Regions from separate parts of the Pseudomonas nanhaiensis genome, predicted to be linked through region 3. Evidence: predicted binding sites of a transcription regulator. Region 3 holds the regulator's gene; each other region holds the start of a gene.
What was found. Region 3 encodes FliA, which starts transcription of late flagellar genes. Its sites were predicted from a motif close to CTAAAGTTTNNNNNNNNNNNGCCGNTAA; they were not measured.
Positions count from the first base shown of each region.

Region 1: the regulator FliA is predicted to act here: its motif matches at 1,310-1,337, upstream of KEM63_RS01570 (methyl-accepting chemotaxis protein).
Region 2: the regulator FliA is predicted to act here: its motif matches at 2,243-2,270, upstream of KEM63_RS04380 (methyl-accepting chemotaxis protein).
Region 4: the regulator FliA is predicted to act here: its motif matches at 1,452-1,479, upstream of KEM63_RS10530 (methyl-accepting chemotaxis protein).

Region 1 is NZ_CP073751.1:338,870-342,335, reverse strand. It holds gene KEM63_RS01575 (acyl-CoA dehydrogenase family protein) at 1-1,119, opposite strand, end outside; gene KEM63_RS01570 (methyl-accepting chemotaxis protein) at 1,435-3,105, shown strand; gene KEM63_RS01565 (Na+/H+ antiporter subunit E) at 3,299-3,466, shown strand, end outside.
Region 2 is NZ_CP073751.1:972,681-976,146, forward strand. It holds gene KEM63_RS04370 (OprD family outer membrane porin) at 43-1,359, opposite strand; gene KEM63_RS04375 (M48 family metallopeptidase) at 1,343-2,149, opposite strand; gene KEM63_RS04380 (methyl-accepting chemotaxis protein) at 2,304-3,466, shown strand, end outside.
Region 3 is NZ_CP073751.1:1,161,890-1,165,355, reverse strand. It holds gene KEM63_RS05305 (protein phosphatase CheZ) at 1-527, opposite strand, end outside; gene KEM63_RS05300 (chemotaxis response regulator CheY) at 543-920, opposite strand; gene KEM63_RS05295 (RNA polymerase sigma factor FliA) at 1,060-1,797, opposite strand; gene fleN (flagellar synthesis regulator FleN) at 1,794-2,621, opposite strand; gene flhF (flagellar biosynthesis GTPase FlhF) at 2,651-3,466, opposite strand, start outside.
Region 4 is NZ_CP073751.1:2,343,468-2,346,933, reverse strand. It holds gene KEM63_RS10540 (flavin-containing monooxygenase) at 1-965, opposite strand, end outside; gene KEM63_RS10535 (ORF6N domain-containing protein) at 1,128-1,415, shown strand; gene KEM63_RS10530 (methyl-accepting chemotaxis protein) at 1,530-3,152, shown strand; gene KEM63_RS10525 (ribonuclease Z) at 3,183-3,466, opposite strand, start outside.

The DNA.
Region 1 (3,466 bases), 820 kb from region 3:
CTCGATCGAGTTGCCTTTGGACCGCAGCCAGGTGCGCGGAATGATGCCTTCGCGCGATGCCTCGCCTTCCCAGACCAGCGCCTCGCTGCCGCGCAGGGCGACCAGCAGCTCCTGACGACGCTTGTTCAGCTCGGTGCCGTAATACTTGAGCATCGCTGATGCATGCCCCACGCCCTGTCCGGCCTTGGCCTCGTCGAGCACCCGCTCGGCGGTCAGCTCGAACGCCCGCGCATCCAGATCCCAGCGGGCCACTTCGGCTCGCAGCAGGCCATCGGCAAGGCGACCATCTTCCAGGCCGACGGCGTCCACGGCCTGTTGCGCCAGGGTTTTCTGACCGGCTGCGGTACGACCCATGCCGCCGATCATTTCCCGCTCGTGGGTCAACAGGTACTTGGCGATGGTCCAGCCGGCGTTGATCTCCCCGACCACCTGGCTTTTTTCGACCTTGACGTTATCCAGGAAGGTTTCGCAGAACGGCGAGCTGCCGGAAATCAGCTTGATCGGGCGAGTGCTGACACCCGGCGTGGTCATGTCGAACAGCACCAGGCTGATGCCCAGCTGCTTCTTGGCTTCGGTATTGGTTCGCACCAGGCAGAACATCCAGTCTGCCTTGTCGGCATAGGACGTCCAGATCTTCTGACCATTGACGATGAAGTGGTCGCCCTGGTCTTCGGCGCGGGTCTGCAGGCCTGCCAGGTCCGAACCTGCACCGGGCTCGCTATAGCCCTGACACCAGCGAATCTCGCCGCGTACGATAGGCGGGAGATGCTGACGCTTCAGTTCCTCGGAGCCGAACTTGAGGATCGCCGGCCCGATCATCCATACGCCGAAGCTGGACAGTGCCGGGCGCGCCCGGATACGTGCCAGCTCCTCGCGCAGCACCTTGTGCTCGGCCTGCGACAGTCCTCCGCCACCGTACTCCTGGGGCCAGTCCGGAGCGGTCCAGCCGCGTTCGGCCATGCGCTCCAGCCAGAGCCGCTGGTCGTCGCTCTTGAACGAGAACTTGCGCCCACCCCAGCAGGAATCCTCGTCGCTGGTCATCGGCGCACGCATGCTCTGCGGACAGTTTTCTTCCAGCCAGGCGCGTGTCTCCAGGCGGAACGTCTCAAGATCGCTCACGGGAACCTCCTTCAGTTGATGGGCTACGCCAACAATACCCGTAAAGCGTAGCCGGCGAACCGGGTTTGACCGGCGAAATGCAGGTCTATTGATCAAGTGTATGCGCCTATCTTGTACAGAACATGTACGCAGACGCAACAACCAGCCAAGAAGATTTTCCGCTCTGATCCACGCCATCACCGCTTTTGATCTAAAGGTCCTGCAATTGCGGCCGATACGAGGTGGCGGCCGAAGATCGCTAATATTTGTACGACTTGTTTATCTTGTACAACTTAGTGCTATCATTAGGCTATCAATCAAGGCGAGGAGCCTGCCATGTTTTCTGCAATGACTACTGCACAGCGTCTGGGACTGGGGTTCGGTCTGGTACTTTCGCTGATGCTCGTGCTGAGCGGCATCGGCATACAGCGGGTCGGGTTCATCGACCGGACACTTACAGACGTCAGCGAGGGCGCCACGGCGAAACAGCGTTTCGCCATCAACTTCCGCGGCTCGGTACACGACCGGGCGATCGCCATCCGCGACGCAGTACTGGTCAACGACCCGCTCAAGCTCTCCGCACATCTGCGCGAAAACGACAGGCTGGATCGCTTCTACCAGGAGTCAGCCAGCGGCATGGATGCGCTCATCGCCGCCAGCGGCAATGCCGACGAGCGTCGTCTACTGAACGACATCAAGGACATCGAAGCGACGACCATGCCGATGACCCGTGAGCTGATTGCACTGCGTGAAAGCGGCGACCGGGAGGCGGCCCGCATGTTCCTTCTGGCCGACGTCTCGCCCGCCTATAGCGAATGGCTTAAACGGATCAACGTTTTCATCGATTATCAGGAAGCGCAGATCGTTCGCGACATCGGCCTAGTGCGCGAAACGGCCAGCGGTTTCCGCATGCTGACACTCGTCGCCACCGGGGTTGCGTTGATCCTGAGCATCTTCGTATCAGTGCTGATCATCCGCAGTATTCGAGCGACCCTGGGCGCGGAACCGCATGAAGTCGCCGAAGCGATCAAGGGGCTCGCAGCAGGCCGTCTCAACCAGCGCATTGACACCGACTACCCCGACAGCGTCATGGGGACACTCAAGCTGACGCAGTCCCGACTGCGCGACACCATGAGGGACGTCTCCCAGGCAGCGGAGGCCCTGACCCAGTCGTCCGGCCAGCTGCTGGGCACCTCCGACAGCAATAACCGGCAGATTCGCCTGCAGAGTGCAGAAGCCCAGCAGATGGCCACAGCGATCAACGAGATGGCAGCTACCGTCAATGAAGTCGCCAGTTATGCTGCCAGCGCGGCGCGTGCTACCCGAAATGCCGAAGGCGAGGTCGAGAACGGCAATCTTAAGGTGAAGGAAGCTTCAGGCGCGATTCAGCACCTGGCGGCCACGCTGGAAGAAGCGGCAGAGACCGTGCAGCAGGTATCGCGCGACAGTGGCGACATCGAAAAGATCACGGAGGTCATCAACGCCATCGCCGAGCAGACCAACCTGCTCGCCCTCAACGCCGCCATCGAAGCCGCGCGGGCCGGTGAGCAGGGGCGCGGCTTTGCGGTGGTCGCCGATGAGGTGCGCGCGCTTGCCGCCCGCACCCAGCAGTCGACGCGAGAGATTCAGGAAATGATCGGGCGCCTGCAGACCGGAGCCAGCAAGGCCGCCGCTGTCATGCAGACCAGCCGCGACCTGGCGCGTACCACGGTGGAACAGACCACCCGCGCCGAAGCGGCGCTGGGCAAGATTCGCCACGAAGTCGGCGAGATCAACGACATGAATGCGCAGATTGCCAGCGCCTCGGAGCAGCAGAGTGCCGTGGCCGAGGAAGTGAACCAGAACATCACCCGCATCCACGACGCCACCATGCAGACCTCCGCCGGCTCGGATCAGGTGGCAGCCTCCAGTCACGAACTGGCTGCGCTGGCCGATCAGCTGAGTGCCAAGGTGCGGTTCTTCCAACTCGGTGACAGCAGCGAGCGAAGCCTGCGACACATGCGCTAACCCACCCCCGGCGGTGCGGGTTGAACAAACCCGCCGGGCGTGCAGTCTGCAGCTAGACTAGGGAGAGCGACGCGATCCGTTTCGCGTCCGGGTGCCACGGCATCCCTCCGATAGATCTCTGTTGACCGGGGCCGTCGGGTCTTCGGCGTCGGATTGCACACCAAGATGGGAGTGACAGGTGCCTGTCCGCCGGATGACATCTTCAACATGGCTAGCAGCCTTGTACTGGGCGACGCTCTTCGCTGCGCTCTGGCTGCTTCTGGCCGGCAATAGCGGCTGGTATCTGGGGCTGCCAAGCGTCATCGCTGCAGCCGCGCTCGCCGTGCGCCTGCAACTGGCGCCGCTGCCCATACGCCCACTC
Region 2 (3,466 bases), 190 kb from region 3:
ATGAAGCCTCTCGCTGCCCAGCGCGGGGAGCGAGCTGCCGTTTCAGTCCAGCTCGACCGTATAGCTCAACACCAGGCGGGCTTCGTCGATGTCCCGTTGATCTTCGACGCTGCTTCGAAGACTCGCGTGTCTCACGGAAATGTTGAGGTTCTTCAGTGCCCCCTTCGAGGGGGCGTACTCCAGACGCAGGTCCCGTTCCCACTCGCTACGCTCGGAACCTTCCAGCGCTCGAATGTCCGTGCCTCGCAGATAGGTCACGGCGAAGGTCAGATCCGGCAAGCCCATATCGGCAAAATCCACCCGGTAATCTGCCAGCCATGTGCGCTCGCCGGAGCGCTGGAATTTTCCCAACTGGGCATAGGTGATCAGGTACACCGAGGCGCCGTCGCCGTTATCTACGTAGGGGAAATCGCTATCGCCGTTGACTTGCTGAAAGCCGAGGCTCAACTCATGGGCCCCGATCGCATAGGTGGCCCGGGCGCTGGCGGTGAAATTGTCGACCTCGCCTGTGTCGCTGCCGTCACGGAAGACGCCGGTGCTGCCGAAGCCTTCTTCCCCCCGAGCGTTGGCGCCCCTACTGCCGCTGTCGAACAGGCGCAGATCGGTTCTCACTGAGCCGGCGGCAAGACCAAGCTCATGTCTCAGGCCAAGAAAGTGCTGCCGGTAGTAGTCATGCAACTCGCCGACGAAGTAGTTCAACATCAACGAATCGCCCAGCTCGTATTCCGCGCCGGCAAAGCTGAAATGATCCGAAGCCTGGTCGCCGCCGCGGGTCAGCAATCCTTCGTAGTCGCTGGAGTTACGCTGCCTGGCCTTGTCGAAGCGTCCCAGATGCAGCGTCAGGCCGTCGATGCCTTCCGAGTCCAGATGGCCGCCTCGGAATACCTGGGGTAACAGGCGGCTGTCGTTGCGAATCAGGACCGGCATATCGGGCTCGAAGGCACCGAGCTTAAGCGTCGTGTCCGCAGCGCGAGCTTTGAGCGTCAGGTCGAGCCGGCCGAAATCGTCTGCGGCCTGGCCATCATCAAGCGGAAACAGGTCCCCGGGCTGACGCGTCAGGTCGTCCTTGCCGATGCGGCCACCCGAGTCCAGTCGCACGGCGTACTGACCCAGCAGGTCCATGCCGAAGCCGACCGTGCCGGGGGTGTACGCCGAATCGAGATTGAGGATGAAACTCTGCCCCCATTCCTCTACGCGCGAATAATCGGGATCGCCGCTGCGTTGATCCTGATTTATGTAGTAATTGCGCAATTCCAGTTCGGCGGAATCCAGCCCCGGCGGTGTTTCCAGTGCTACGGAAGCGGCAGACCACACGCTGGCGGCGATCGCCGCCGCCAGGCGGTTACCGCGCAGCTTCATACAAGGGCTGTACGCGGGGAATGGCCTGTTTCAGATTCTCGATACGCCCACCGGGCGAAGGGTGGGTGCTCAGGAAAGCTGGCGGATTGCCCTGCGAGGCAGCCGCCATTTTCTGCCACAGGCTGACTGCAGCGTTCGGATCGTAGCCGGCGCGAGCGGCCAGCTCCAGCCCGATCAGGTCGGCCTCTGATTCGTTGGAGCGACTGTTTGGCAGCATCAGGCCGTACTGCACGGCCATGTCCGCAGCCTGCATCGACGCCTGCCCCAATCCGAACAGGGCGCCCACCACCTGGGTGCCCATTTGCGTGGTGTACGCGCGGGAGATGGCCTCGCGACCATGCTCGCGCAATGCATGGGCAATTTCGTGACCCATGATCTGGGCAATTTCGGCATCGGTCAGTTCGAGCCGCTCGATGATCCCGGTGAAGAACAGGATCTTGCCGCCGGGCATGCAGCTGGCGTTCAGCTGATCATCGGTGATGATGTTCACCTCCCAGTTCCAGTCCCGCGCATCCGGCCTGAAGGCCTCGACGGTCGGAATCAGATCGTTGGCGATCTTGCGCACCCGCTTGACCAGCGCCGGCTTGGTATTGAGTACCTTCTGCGCCTTGGCTTCGGCAAGAATCTTCTCGTAGGACTCGGCCGCCATGGCATCGACCTGGCTGCTGGACAGTGAGCTGAACATGTACTGATTACGGTCGACGCCGACGGCGCCGCCTTGCGTGGTCTGTACCGATTCGCAGCCAACCAGGCCGGTTACTGCTAGACACAGGAGAAAACGATTTCGCATGAACATGGTTCCTTCAACCTGACGATGCACTGATTATGGAGGATAAAGCGCAGCCGGCAAGCTGCCGGACGTGCAATGCATTGATAAACGGACCTGAAGATTTGTCCCGCCGTGCCGATAAGGGTTCCAGGGTTCTTCCGCTTCAGGGGTAAACATGAAATTCAAATCCATCCAGCTTTCCATCACCGTGCTGGCGGGCGCCTGCCTGTTCGTCGCGGTGGGGATCATGACGCTTTTCGGCTTGCAATCGGCGGAACGGAACCAGACCTTCGTGCAGGAGCACAGCGAGCAATTGGTCACGCAGTTGATTGAGAATCGACTGACTTCGATCGCCAGCAGCGAAGCCGAGCGCATTCGGCGTCGGCTCGAATATCCGCTCACCGTTGCCAGTCAGCTGGCTCAGCTGAACCAGATGCTTGGCGAGCTGGAAGGTGATGGTACGCCGAGCCTGATGATGCCACGCGAGGAAATGAGCCGCGTCACGCAACGCATGCTCATGCACAACACCGACCTGCTTGGCCTGTATGTCGCCTGGGAACCCAACTCGCTGGACGAGATGGATGAGTACTATCAGGGCGTCACCACCGATGGCTACGACGGCACGGGCCGCTTCATGCCTTGGTGGTATCGCGCCGCTGATGGTTCGCTGGCAGTGGAAGCGCTCGAGGATCTGGAAGACGAGACGATTCTCGAGACCGGCGTGCGCGCTGGCGAATACTACCTGTGCGCCCGTGAAACGCAGAAGGCCTGTGTGATCGATCCGGCGCCTTACGAAGTGGGCGGCAAGACCATTCTGTTGTCGTCCTTTGTAGCGCCCATTCTGGTCGAGGGCGAATTCATGGGTGCCGTCGGCGCCGATCTGTCTCTCGACTTCATCCAGACGCTGCTGCGCGAAAGCAACGAACACCTCTACGAAGGCCGTGGCAAACAGGCCCTGATCAGTTCCAATGGACGGCTGGTGGGCTACACAGGGAACGACGCCAAGCCCGGTGACGCTGCTTCGACCGTGCTGGACGCCAACGAGATCGAGTCGCTCGGACAGCTGGGCACCGAGATGACCTACGAGCTCGATGAAGCCGGTGGGCATATCGAGCTGATGATGCCGATCCGTATAAGCGGCACGTCGGCACGCTGGGTGTTGCTCATGACGTTACCGCTCGATGCGGTCATGGCCGATCTTCAGGCAATGAACCAGGCGATTGACGAGCATCAGGTGACCTCGACCCTGAGCATGGCGGTCGTCGGCCTGGTCGTGGCGGTGCTGGGTCTGCTGGTCATGGCTGTCGTGGGCCTCAGCCTCGCCCGTCCGGCCCGCGC
Region 3 (3,466 bases):
AGGATGTCATTCAGATGCCCGGAGACCTGGGCGCTGGATCTCTCGGTCTTCTCGAGGAAGTCGCCCATGCGCTTGTACAGGTCGCGAAACTCGGTAGCGGCCATTTCCCGTCGCTGCAGACGCTCCCAGTCTGCCCTGAGCGCCGAGGCTTCCTGGCCCATGTCGGAAACGATGGGCGCGCTGCTCTCGACCAGATCCATGGTCCGGTTGGCGGCCTTGTCGGTCAGCTTGACTACGTAATCGAGACGGTCGGAGGCGTCGGAAATCTTCGATACCTCGTTGCTGTCGCCGAGTGCGTGCGACGTGTCGATCTGGAAGTTGACGATGGCGTTGTGCAGCGCGCGGGTCAGCTGCCCGACCTCGTGATACAGGCCGCGGTCGCGCGCCTGATTGATCGCGTGAATGACGAGAACCGCTTCGCCGAACTGGCCCTTCTCGAGGTACTCGACCAGTTGCCGTGCGTTGTCCTTGAGGGAGTGTTCGAATTCCTGAGCAGTCGCCTGGCCGGGATCCTTGCTTAAAGCCATAACCTGTACCCCGGATTACTTAGCCTGGACGCGCTCGAAAATCTTCTCGATCTTTTCTTTCAGCGCCTGCGCGGTGAACGGCTTGACCACATAGCCATTGACCCCGGCCTGAGCGGCCTCGATGATCTGATCGCGCTTGGCTTCAGCGGTGACCATCAGCACCGGCAGGTGCTTGAGACGCTCATCGGCGCGCACGGCGCGCAGCAGGTCGATCCCGCTCATGCCAGGCATGTTCCAGTCTGTAACGAGAAAATCGAAGCTGCCGCTCTGCAGCATCGGCAACGCCGTATTGCCATCATCGGCTTCCGCCGTGTTGGTGAACCCCAGGTCGCGCAGCAGATTCTTGATAATACGTCTCATCGTCGAAAAATCATCAACGATGAGAATCTTCATGTTCTTGTCCAAGTCGACCTCCGTACAAACCAGGGAAAGTGCAGGTTCGCACTCGCTAATCAGATGCTAATGGCCTTGCCAGCCTTGTCGTTGTTGCGGTGCTGGCTACCCGGGCATTGTCCGGATGCTGGCGATAAAATCAATCGTTGCGCCAATCGGCCAGGCGCGCCCGCAAACGCGCCGCACACTGACTGTGCAACTGGCTTACACGGGACTCACTGACGCCGAGGACGGCGCCAATTTCCTTGAGATTCAGTTCTTCGTCGTAATACAGCGACAGCAGCAGCTTCTCACGCTCCGGCAGGCCGTCGATCGCGTCGACCAGCGCCGAGCGAAACCGCTCGTCCTGCAAGCCGCCGTAGGGTTCATGATCACCGTGCGCGTCGGCATCGCCACCGGACTCGAGCAGATCCTCGAAGCTGAACAGTTTGCTGCCGGCCGTGTCGTTGAGAATCGAGTAGTAATCCTCGAGGCTCATATTGAGTTCGGCAGCGATCTCGTGATCTTTAGCGTCGCGGCCCAAACGGCCTTCGACATTACGCATCGCCTCACTGACCATGCGCGTATTGCGGTGGACCGAACGCGGGGCCCAATCGCCCTTGCGCACCTCATCGAGCATGGCACCACGGATGCGGATACCGGCGTAGGTTTCGAAACTGGCGCCCTTGCCGTGATCGAACTTGCGGGAGGCTTCCAGTAGGCCGATCATGCCGGCCTGCATCAGGTCCTCGACCTGAACGCTGGACGGCAGCCGGCCCAGCAGATGATAGGCAATGCGCTTGACCAGTGGCGCGAATTGCTCAACGAGGCGGTCCTGTGATTCGGCAGAACTTTGGGCGCGGGTATACATGCGTACTCCACTGGCCGATGCGTTCATAGCCCCGACCCTGTCTGCTGCACCAGACGTTCGACGAAAAACTCGAGGTGCCCGCGTGGGTTGGCAGGCAGGGGCCAGGAATCCACTTTCTGCGCAATGCCACGAATGGCAATGGAAGCCTTGCTGCGCGGGAAGGCGTCATACACTGCCCGCTGCTTCTGTACTGCCTTGCGCACCGCTTCATCGAAAGGCACTGCACCGACATATTGCAGTGCAACGTCAAGGAAACGGTCTGTCACCTTGGTGAGTTTAGCAAACACCGTGCGACCTTCCTGCGGCGTGCTCACCATATTTGCGAGCACGCGGAAACGGGTCATGCCGTGATCCCGATTCAGCAGCTTGATCAGTGCGTAGGCGTCGGTGATCGACGTGGGCTCATCACATACCACGACCAGCACTTCCTGCGCCGCACGTACGAAGCTGACCACCGAATCGCCGATTCCTGCAGCGGTGTCGACAATCAGCACATCAAGGTTGTCGCCGATGTCGCTGAACGCCTGAATCAGGCCGGCGTGCTGCTGCGGATTGAGATTGACCATCTTCGCCGCACCGGAGGCTGCCGGCACGATGCGGATGCCACCCGGACCGGCGATCAGTACATCTCGCAGATCACAGGTGCCTTCCAGCACGTCGGCAAGCGTCGCCTTGGGCTTGATACCGAGCAGCACGTCGACGTTGGCCAGGCCAAGGTCGGCGTCAAGCAGCACCACGCGCCGCCCAAGCTCAGCCAGAGCGAGGCTGAGATTGACCGAAACGTTGGTTTTGCCGATCCCGCCCTTGCCGCCGGTGACCGCGATAACCTGAACCGGATGTTTGCTGGCCATCTATGTCGATTACCTTGTCTTAGAATTCGTTAGCTTGCCCGCTGGGTATGCAATATACCCGCAAACACGTCGGCCATGGCCTGATCTGCCGGGGCTTCGTTGCCTGCCAGACTGACCGCCCGGCTGACCAGCTGATGACCCACAGCCTTGTTTATATCGTCCGGAATGCGCTGGCCATCTGCCAGATAGGCTACCGGCAAACCCTGCTCCATAGCCAGCCCCAGAGACTCGCCAAGGGTAGCCGCTTCGTCGACCTTGGTCAGGATGCAGCCGGACAGACCGCAAGCACGGTAGTTGTGAAACGCTGCCTTCAACACCCGATACTGGCTGGTCGCCGCGAGCACCAGCATGGTCCGCACCCGCGCGCCCTGCGCGGCAATCTCGGCCAGCTGGCCGCGCAACTGCGGATCCTGCGCCTGCAGCCCGGCAGTATCGACCAGTACCAGGCGCTTGCCGGAGAACTCGTCGAGCACGTCGCTCAGACTGTTCTGTTCATCGACCACCCGCACCGGCACGTTGAGAATACGACCGAGGGTACGCAACTGCTCATGCGCGCCGATACGGTAGGTGTCCATGGTGACCAGCGCCACATGCTGGCTGCCGTGCTTGAGCACGTAACGCGCCGCCAGCTTGCCCAGGGTCGTGGTCTTGCCTGCGCCCGTAGGACCGACCAGAGCTATGACACCGCCCTGCTCGATCAGCTCCTCACGCAGCGTAGGAATACTGTGCGCCAGATGCGCCAGCAACAGGCGCCAGGCCTGGCGCACGTCGGTGACGTCGGCGACCTTGCCCAGCAGTTCCTTGCACAGTTCAGCTGGCAGGCCCAGCTGGGTCAGGCGACGCCA
Region 4 (3,466 bases), 1.2 Mb from region 3:
CCGCCCGGCTCGACGGCTTCGATGCGCTCGGTGACAATCTTAACGTTCGGCCGGTCGAGCGCAGGGTAGAAGTCATTGCTTATCAGAATGCGCTTGCAGCCGATGGGGTAGTCGGGCACCAGTCTGGCGCGCTTGAGCGGGTCGGTCACACCGCGCTGCAGATTGTTATAGAAGGCTTTTTCGGTTGACTGCATCAGCTTCGGGTAGCTGATAAAAGCCAGCGCACGGGCTTCATGTGCGAGGTACTGCAGCCCCCGCGCAGCCCGCTGCAGGGCTGGCCAGGCTCGCAAACGCTGATGCTCGGTGCTGGTGTACTGGCGGTCGGCCTTGGGAATGACGTACGGCGCGCTGCGCTGGAATACCGTGAGCTGGCTGACCGTCGGCGCAATCTGCGGAATGAACTGGATAGCTGACGCACCGGTGCCGATTACTGCGACCCGTTTGCCGGCAAGATCGACGTCATGGCGCCATCTGGCCGAATGGAAGGCTTCGCCGGCAAAGCTGTCGAGGCCGGGAATCGAGGGGTACAAGGGGCGGTTGAGTTGGCCGCAGGCGCTCACCAGCGCGCGAGTTGTCAGCGCCGTACCGTCCGTGGTGCTGACATGCCAGAGGCCCTCAGGCTCGCTGAACCGCGCTTCGACCACCTCGCATCCCAGTCTGATGCGCGGACCCAGATGATACTTGCGCACGCAGTGCCGGATGTACTCGTGGATCTCGGCCTGCCTGGCATAACGGGTCGACCAGTCCGGTTTAGGCTCGAACGAAAACGAATACAGATGCGACGGCACATCGCAGGCAGCACCCGGATAGCTGTTGTCGCGCCAGGTGCCGCCGACGTCATCGGCCTTTTCCAGAATCAGATACTCGCTGATACCGGCCTGGTCGAGTTTGATACCCAGGCCCAGGCCAGCGAAGCCTGCCCCGATAATCACCACTGCCAGCGGCCTTGCCGATGTGTTGTGCACGTCCATCGTCCGCTCCCGTCGTATCGATCCTGCGCAGCGCTCGGCTGCGGTCTCCGTGAATACTAACCGCAGCGGCCGAACGGGTTAGCCCCTCCGATGGGGGAGGCTTCGGGGAAATGGCCGAACGGTTACACTGTCCTACCACGCTACGAAGGCCAGACGATGACGGCACCCAGTTTCATCCGCTACGCCAATACCGATACGTTGAGCCTGCGCCAGCTCGACGAGCTCAACGGCGTCCCGAAAGGAACGAGCTTCCGCGCATTCAAGGCCTGCCGCGAAGAGCTGGTCGAAGGGGAGGATTACTTTCTCCTGCAGGCCGACCGCCACGAAGGTCTCATCAACGAGCTAAAGGCTGCCAACTGCACCTACGCCACGACGGTGAACCTCATCCTGTTGACTCGCGCGGGTTATCAGCGCATGAGAGCGGGTAGCGGCAAGAGGCCGTAACCCGCTGAAATGTATAGGTAAACTTTTGTATATTGACTAAAGGTCTTGATCGTTGCGCCGATACATGAGCGAAACCCGTCTCCGCTCTCTCGGCCTAGTGCCACTGGAACCGTCATGCTTAGCAAGTCGATACGTGCCCGTACCCTGGCGCTCTTAGCCGGTAGTCTCACCCTGCTTCTAGTCATCGCTTTGGTCAGCTTCAGCGTACTGTCCTCCAAGGTCGACGCGTACATGCACCTGGTGCAGGGACCGCTGCGCGCTAGTGAGCTCATCGATCGAGCCAACAGCCAGTTCAAGACTCAGGTGCAGGAATGGAAGAACGTATTGCTGCGGGGGGGAGATCCCGCTGCGTTCGACAAGTATTGGGCGGCGTTCCAGCTACAGGAGCAGAATGTTCAGGCCACGCTGGGCGACCTGGCCGCGCTGCAGGGCATTCCCGTCGAGGTCCAGGCTGCTGTTGCGCAGCTTCGAGTTGAGCATTCGCGGCTCGGCGCCGCGTATCGCCAGGGCCGCCAGGCGTTCATCGCAGCGGCTCACGACCATCAGGCGGGGGATAAGGCTGTAAAAGGCGTCGACCGCGCAACATCTGAACAGATGGCGCTGCTGGTTCAGTCGCTGCGTGAGAGCGCGGACCGGGAGGCAGTTCAGATAGCACAGAGTGCTGACCGGGCAATGTTGCTGGGAATCCTTGTCATGGTGCTGTCCGGTATTGCCTTGATCATCATCAGCGGTTGGCGAATCGACCAGGTACTGGTAACGCCCATCCGCTTGCTAATCGAGCGTATCGATGCGCTCAGCCGCGGTCGGCTCGGTGAGCAAATCATGACAAACCGCAGCGATGAACTAGGACAGTTGACCGGTGCCGCCAACAGGCTGCGCACGTTTTTAGGCGAAACCTTCCACCAGTTGCAGAGCAGCGGTGCCGAGCTTGATGAGGCGAGTGGAGCATTGAACTCTGTCGCGACCACCATGGGAGCGGGAACTCGAGAGCAGTTCAGCCGAACGGACCAGGTTGCCACGGCGATGGAAGAAATGTCTGCCACCGCGCAGGAAGTCGCTCGTCATGCTGCAGCGGCGGCCAGCTCGGCCGATGGCGCCGACCAGGCCGCGCAGCACGGGGAGGGTGTGATGCAGGCTACTGTGATTTCGATCACCAGAATGCGCGAGGAGATTGCAGCGACAGCGGCGGTCATCCAGCAGCTGGAAAGCGACAGTGGCCGAATCGGTCAGGTGCTCGATGTCATTCGAGGCGTTGCTGAACAGACCAATCTGCTGGCGCTCAACGCGGCCATCGAAGCAGCACGCGCCGGGGAAGCCGGCCGTGGATTCGCCGTCGTTGCTGACGAAGTGCGGACCCTCGCGCAGCGAACCGCGGCGTCCACTGCTGAAATCAATCAGATCATCGGGGCGGTGCAGCGAGGCGCAGTCGACGCTGTCCATGCAATCGACGCAGGCCAGAAGCTCAGCGAAAAAGGTCTGGAGGAAGTAATCCAGGCCGGCGCGGCGCTGCGCCAGATCACCGAAGCAGTCGAGGCGATCCGAGAGATGAACCGTCAGATCGCCACCGCCGCAGAAGAGCAGAATGCGGTAGTTGACGACATGACACGCAACGTCGCGCAGATCAGGGATATTGGCGAGACCAATCAGCAGAACGTCGGCCGCACTGCCGCTGCAAGCGAACGACTGCAAATTATCGCCGCCAATATGGCAGAGCTGACCGCCAGAATCCTGCGATAGGCAAGGCACGGTCCGCAAGGCATGTGTTGGTCACCCCGGCGGACCTGCCAACTGTTCGACTCGCCCATCGCGGCCCAGGCGGTAGCGAGCCAGATCCTCAGCGAGAAACAAGCGTCCGCCGTACACCGATGATGCTTCGCAGCGCAGGTCCTCGATCGATGGGCTGCGCTCGGGGTTTGTCTGATAGCGGGCGCTGAAGTGCGTCAATAGCAGATTGGGGATCGTCATCGCTTCGGCAAAGCTGGCAACGGAGATGGCGGTGCTGTGTCCGAAGTGGGTCTTCCCTCGGGCAGCGATATCCTGTGTATAGGTCG